Regions from separate parts of the Hymenobacter sp. APR13 genome, predicted to be linked through region 2. Evidence: riboswitches for the same ligand, from Rfam matches in the RefSeq annotation. Region 2 holds a riboswitch; the other holds the start of a gene.

Region 1 (3,398 bases), 1.5 Mb from region 2:
GGTGTAGCCGCTCACCACAGCCAGGGCCAGCACCAGCAGCCCGAACGCTGCGCCGAGGCTGGCGGCCGCGCCCAGTGCTGTCATCAGGGGCACAGTGCCCAGTGTGGCGCCCACCCCAAAAAACAGCAGCACCGGCCGCCGCCCCACCCTATCCGACAGCGCCCCCAGCAGCGGCTGCAGCAGCATGGCCACGCCCAGCGCCCCAAACGAGACGAGCGTGGCCTGGCCCTTGCTGAAGCTGGCGGTGTTCACCAGAAACTTCTGGGTGTAGGTGGTAAAGGTGTAAAACACCACGGTGCCGCCCAGCGTGAGGCCCACCACCATCAGCACTTCGCGCGGGTAGCGCAGCAGCAGTTGGAGCTTGCCGGGCGGCGGCGCGGCGCCGGCGCTTTCGGCAGGGGTCTGGTGCGTGAAGGCGTCGGTTTCTTCCATGGTGCGCCGCAGATACAGCGCCACCACCGCCGCGGCGGCCCCAATCCCGAACGGCACGCGCCAGCCCCAGGCCTGCAGCTCGGCGGCGCTCAGCACCTGCTGCAACCCCAGCTGCACCAGCAGCGCCAGCAGCTGCCCCGCAATCAGGGTCACGTACTGAAAGCTGGAAAAGAAGCCCCGGTTGCGCTGGTCGGCCATTTCGCTCAGGTAGGTGGCCGAGGTGCCGTACTCGCCGCCCACGCTCAGCCCCTGCAGCAGCCGCGCCAGCACCAGCAGCACCGGCGCCGCCACCCCAATCTGGGCGTAGGTGGGCGTGAGGGCAATCAGCAGCGAGCCGCCGCACATGAGCAGCACCGAAGCCATCAGGGCGGCCTTGCGCCCGGCGCGGTCGGCGTACAGGCCCAGCAGCCAGCCGCCCAGCGGCCGCATCAGAAAGCCCACCGCAAAGATGGCGGCCGTGTTGAGCAGCTGCGCCGTCTGGCTGCCTTCCGGAAAAAACGAGGGCGCGAAGTACAGGGCAAACGCCGAGTACACGTACCAGTCGTACCACTCCACGAGGTTGCCGACGGAGCCGCTGAAGATGGAGCGGATGCGGGAGGCCATGCTGCGGCCGCCCGGCGCGAAAGAAGTTTGCATATCGCAAAGTAGCATGTGTCGGCGTGTAGCACGCCCGCGCCCACGCTACATTCCGGCCCTTCCCCTACCTTCGCCCCGCTGTGCACTGGTCGATTTCCAGTCAGACGGCGGAAGGTTCCGGGGTAATACCGGGATTAATAGGGAACCGGGTGCGAATCCCGGACAGACGCGCTACTGTAAGTCCCGCGCAGTTTTCTCCACCTGAAGTCCATTGGCCGGCGCCCATGCCGGCTGAGAAGGACGGGGAAAACGGGACAAGTCAGGAGACCTGCCTTCCGCTGCATTGATGAGGCTGCCTTCGCGAAAAAGGGTCTTATCGGGTGTTTGTACGCTGCCATCGGGCGGGCGGGCGGCTGCGGCCGGCCGGGCCGGGGCGGCGTGTGGGTGGCCGGTAGCACACCGTAGCGCAGGGCGGGTTTCGCGGAATCGGACAGGCAGGCTTCGTTTCCTTCCTTATTCCCCTCTTTCTCCACTGTCATGGACCTTGCCGCCAAAATTGCCGCCGCCGAAACGCGCATCTTCAAAGCCGTTTTCCCTAACACCACCAACCACTACGACACCCTGTTCGGGGGCACCACGCTGCACCTGATGGACGAAGTGGCCTTCATCACGGCCACCCGCTTTTCGCGCCTCAAGATGGTCACCGTCTCGTCCGACAAGGTCGATTTCACCCACCCCATTCCCGGCGGCACACTCGTGGAGCTGATTGGCAACGTCGAGCACGTAGGCAACACCAGCCTGAAGGTGCGGGTGGAGCTGTTTGTGGAGCAGATGTACTCCGAGGAGCGCGTGAAGGCTGTTTCGGGCCTGTTCACGTTTGTGGCCATCGACCACGACAAGCGGCCGGTGCGCATCCTGCCCGCCGCCGTGTAAGATTCCGGCAATCAGTCCGGTCGTCTTGCAAACCTTCCCGGAACTTATAACCCACGGCGAAAAATTACCGTTTCCCCTACTTTACAATTCTCCTTGTCTGAACTTTTAGGCGTCTGCCAGGGGTTTGGGCAGCTAACCGCAACCCGACTTCTTCTCTTGGCAATGGATCAGCAGCAGAATGATAACATCACCGCCCGATTGGAACAATCATTTAAAGATGCCGACCAAGCCCGTGAAGACCTCACCGAATCGATGTCGAACTCCGTGGCCGCCAACTCCGACCTGCTGCACCACGGCCTGGTAAGCGCGAAAGGCCTGGAAACCACCACCGAAATGTACCGCCACATGCTGGGCCAGCTGCTGCGCCACAATTCCGGCGAAGTGCGGGCCCAGACGCTGCAGGCCTTCAACCAGGCTATGGAGAAGTTTTGGCCCCGCAAGCCACTGCAGAACCAAATGCCCAAACAGTCGGACAACGCCTGATTTTGTCCTGCCCTGTGTTGCGCCCGCCCCTCTGGTAGCTGCCGGAGGGGCGGCTGCGTTTTGGGCCGGTGCGGACCCGCGCCGCTGCGTACCTTTGCAGCCCTGTATAGGCTTTGGCTTAAAGGATAAAAGGATAACCACCTTTCCCCTGTTTCATGTCTGCTCCCTTCCGTGAGATTGAAGTGCTGCTGCCGCCGGCCGTAGCCTACGACGAGTTTGCCCGCTACGAGGCCCTGCTGCACGCCGCCGGCCTGCAGCCCGGCCAGGCCGATTTCGTGCATTTGCGCAAGCGCTCCATTGATGCGCGCGGCCGCAGCCCCCAGGTGCGCCTGCGCGCCGACATCTACCAGACGCCGCCGCCGCCCAGCCTGTTTGGGCCCTGGTTTCAGTATCCCGATGTCAGCCAGGCCCGGCGCACGGTGCTGATTGTGGGCGCCGGTCCGGCCGGCCTGTTTGCGGCGCTGCGCTGCATTGAGCTGGGGCTGAAGCCGATTGTGCTGGAGCGCGGCAAAGACGTGCGCACCCGCCGCCGCGACTTGGCCGCTCTCAACAAGGAGCACGTCGTCAACCCCGATTCCAACTACTGCTTCGGGGAAGGCGGCGCCGGCACCTACTCCGACGGCAAGCTCTACACCCGCGCCACCAAGCGCGGCGACGTGGGCCGGATTCTTCGCTGCCTGGTGCAGCACGGCGCCACCCCCGACATTCTGGTGGATGCCCACCCCCACATCGGTACCAACAAGCTGCCCTCGGTGGTGGCGGCCCTGCGCGACAGTGTGCTGGCCGCCGGCGGCGAGGTGCGCTTCGATACGCGGGTAGACGACCTGGTGCTGGACCACCACCGCCTGCGCGGCGTGGTGACGGCCACCGGCGAAGCCCTGGAAGCCGACGCCGTGATTCTGGCCACCGGCCACTCGGCCCGCGACATCTACGAGCTGCTGCACCGCCGCGGCGTGCTCATCGAGGCCAAACCG
Region 2 (3,398 bases):
GCGGTGTGCAGCGGCACGTAGGCCAGCTGCTGGCCCACCGGGTCTTCGTCGAGCGCATAGCCGCGCACTTTGCGGGAGCTGGTGTAGGCGTAGGCGGCGCGGGCGGCCAGGGTGTAGCGGCCGGGCTTCCAGCTCAGCTCACTGCTGGCTTCGAGGCCTTGGGCCAGTACCTGCCGCAGGTTGTTGGGCGCGTAGCCTAAGTCGGTGGGCAGCCATTGCACCCAGTCGTCTACGCGCTGCCGGAAGGCGGTTAGCTCGGTCTGGAGCAGCAGGGTGGGAGTGGGGCGCACCTCGTGGCGCAGGCCGGCCTCGTAGCCCAGGCTGGTTTCGGGGCGCAGGTCGGGCTTGCCGGTGGGGTACCAGAACCGCTCGTTGAGGGTGGGGGCGCGGTAGCTGCGCGAGGCGCTGGCTTTCACGCTGAGTTGCTGGGTACCGCGCTGCCAGGCCAGCCATTCGGCGCCGGCTGTGGGCGTGAGCGGGGGCCGCCGGCCGCTGATGAAGGCCTGCCGCACGTTCAAACTGAGCTGCAGGCGCGGCAGCGGGTCGTAGTGCAGCAGCCCGAAGCTGCTGAACCGGTTTTCGGTCACGGTAGGCGCCTCGTAGCCATCCACGTGGGCCACGAAATGCTGTGCTTCGCCTCCCAGCCGCAAACTGAGCGTGGGCGCAAAGCGGAACGTGTGCTCGGCCTGCGCCTGGCTGGTCTGCACCCGCGAATCACTGCGCACGCCGTCGTCCTGGTAGTTGATGATGTCCTCAAACCAGGCGGCGCGCACGCTCGTTTCGTGGCGGCTGCTCACGTGGCGGTAGCCAGCCAGCAGGCGGCGGCTCTGGTCCCGCTCCCGGGCGTGGCGGTTCACCGAGCCCAGCGCGGCCTGAATCTGGCGGTCGGCATCCGTGAGCCAGACGGCGGCCGTGAGTTCTCCCTGCTCGCCTACCCGCAGCGTGGCATCCTGGGCCACACTCCACTGCCGCAGCGCGGCGTTTTGCTGGCGCTGCGTCGGGCCGTACACCAGCCGGCCGTTTTCGCGGCCCACCGGCTCGCGGTACGGGAAGTCGTTCTGGGCGGTGCGGTAAGAGGCGGCCGTCCGGATGGAAAGTTTCTGGTTGCTGAACGTAGCCTCGCCCGAGCCGGCGGCCAGCCCGAAGCTGCCGCCATCCAGCTGCACGCGGCTCTGCAGCCCCTGCCCCCAGCGCACCGGCGAAGTCAGTAGCACTGTGCCGCCAATGGCGCCGGTGCCATAGGTGGCGCCGGCCGGCCCGTGCTGCACCGCCACCTGCGTGGCACCGCTCACCGGCAGCAGCGCAAAGTCGGCTTCGCCCAAGGAAGGCAGGTTGATGTTGAAGCCCTGCCACAGCACGGCCGTATGCCGCGCCGAAGTGCCGCGCAGCGTGATGCTGGCCAGTTGGCCCGGGCCGTAGTTTTTCAGGTAAAGCGGCGTGCGCAACGACAGCGCATCGGCCAAAGTGCCGGCTCCGGCCTGCCGGAGCGCCAGCGTGTCGAGGGTGGTGCGGCGGGTGCCGGTAGCAAAGCGCGTGGCCGGCAGGCCTTGCACGCGCACCGCCGGCAGCATCTGCACCGAGTCGAGGGCGTACGGTGTCTGCTGGGCCGTGGCGGGCGTGGCCCAGCAGGCTGCGCCAAGCAGCAGAAAGGGCACTGGCCGGAGCCGTGCCGCAAAAGGAAGGTTGATTAGCTGAACCAAATTTTCGGACAAGGAAAATTCAGTTCAGAACTCCGACGCCAGCTTTCGTTGCCGAAAACCGGGCCGCAGCCGAGGCCGAAAACAGGAAAATCCGGCGGCCCGAAAGCCACCACTGCTATCATTCTCCGCCCTTCCACCGAGGGCGCTGAACATGGGGAAATGCAAAGGCAGGTCTCCTGGCTTGCTTCTGGCGCGCCGCCTTCCCATTTCTCCGGCAACTCCGGCTGGAGTTACCTTCTCAGAAACAGTGGCAGCTGAGGCGCGCCGATTCGTGAAGCGTACAGTTGCGGGGACAGCTCCGGCTTTGAACCGGATTCCCTTTTCAGCCTCGCCCCGCAATCGGGGTCCGGCCACCTCTACGCCCCAAAGGTAGCAGATTGTAGCATAGGCTTCAGCCTGTGCCCCCAGCCGGCCGCCACAATTCCCGCAGAAAACGTATCAGCTCAACCGTAAACCGAAACCACTCCTGCGCCGCTGCCGCCGCCCGACGCAGGCTGAATCCTATGCTACATCGAAATATGCTACATCCCAAACTCCCGCCCGACTTCTACCGCCGCCCCGACCCCGTGCAGATTGCCCGCGACCTGCTGGGCAAGCATTTGTTCAGCTGCCTCGACGGCGAGCTGACCGGTGGCCGCATCGTGGAAACCGAGGCCTACTCGCACCACGGCGACCAGTCGATGCAGCTGCACCTGAAGCGCCGCGGCCCGCACGGCCGCGCCCTGCACGAGCCCGGCGGCCGCGCCTACCTGTACCAGGTGTATCAGCGGCACACCCTGTTCAACATCAGCACCAACGACGCCGACAAGCCCGATACCGTCCTGATCCGCGCCATCGAGCCGCTGGTGGGGCTGGATATTATGCTTCGGCGGCGCGGGCTGGAATCGGTGTCGGCCAAGCTCACAGCCGGGCCCGGCCTGCTCACCCAGGCGCTGGGCGTCACGCCGGCCCTCTCCGGCACCGATTTGCAAGGCGAGACGCTCTGGATTGAAGACCACGCCGAACAGGTGCCGGAAGCCGACGTGCTCAGTAGCCCCCGCGTGGGCCTCGCCTACGCCGGCCCCGAAGCCGCCGGCCTGCCCTGGCGCTTCCGCATCAGCGGCAGCCCCTGGACTAGCAAGGCCAAGTGAAGCACGGATTACAGCGGATTAGCCGGATTTCACGGATGTTGTGAACGACTTTTAGCGCGTATCTAAAAGCCGTTGTGCTTCTCTGTTACCAGTACCATCAGCTTGCCTTCCAGATTGGTGGTGGCGAACAGGTACAGGTCGCCGCCTTCGCGGATGCCGGTGCGGTGGCGGAATTCGGCCACGGTGTCGGGGAAGTTGCGGGTCGTGACATGGGCGCGGACCTCGGGGCCGAGGTGGGCGCGCAGGGCCTGGGCGTCGTACTTCTCGGTAGCCCGGATGCGGAAGATGCGGCCCGGGAAATCGGGGTGCAGCGTGTCGGAGGTGTAGAGGTGGCTGTGCTGGTGCAGCTTCAGCAGCTCAAACGCCGTACCGATGCTGCGGAAGCCGCCCGCCTTCAGGATGGCCACGTTGGGCTCGTAGAGATATTGCTGCGGCTCGGCGTAGCGCGGGATGGCGCGGGCCTCGCGGGCCCGGTTCAGGCGGAAGTCCTGCTGCTGGCCGGTGCGGAGCAGGTTCACAGTGTGGCGCTCGGGGTCGACGGCCGGCTCGGGGCCCAACTCGTACAGCA

What was found. A riboswitch is a leader RNA that binds a small molecule or an ion and turns the genes downstream of it on or off. The one in region 2 is predicted to bind cobalamin.
Region 1: another riboswitch for cobalamin. It lies ahead of N008_RS17250 (acyl-CoA thioesterase); the one in region 2 lies ahead of N008_RS10965 (TonB-dependent receptor plug domain-containing protein).

Annotation. Positions count from the first base shown of each region.
Region 1 is NZ_CP006587.1:4,139,728-4,143,125, reverse strand. It holds gene N008_RS17255 (MFS transporter) at 1-1,035, opposite strand, end outside; cobalamin riboswitch at 1,164-1,359, shown strand; gene N008_RS17250 (acyl-CoA thioesterase) at 1,546-1,941, shown strand; gene N008_RS17245 (hypothetical protein) at 2,104-2,424, shown strand; gene N008_RS17240 (NAD(P)/FAD-dependent oxidoreductase) at 2,580-3,398, shown strand, end outside.
Region 2 is NZ_CP006587.1:2,627,909-2,631,306, forward strand. It holds gene N008_RS10965 (TonB-dependent receptor plug domain-containing protein) at 1-1,655, opposite strand, end outside; cobalamin riboswitch at 1,849-2,073, opposite strand; gene N008_RS10970 (DNA-3-methyladenine glycosylase) at 2,219-2,830, shown strand; gene N008_RS10975 (class I SAM-dependent methyltransferase) at 2,893-3,398, opposite strand, start outside.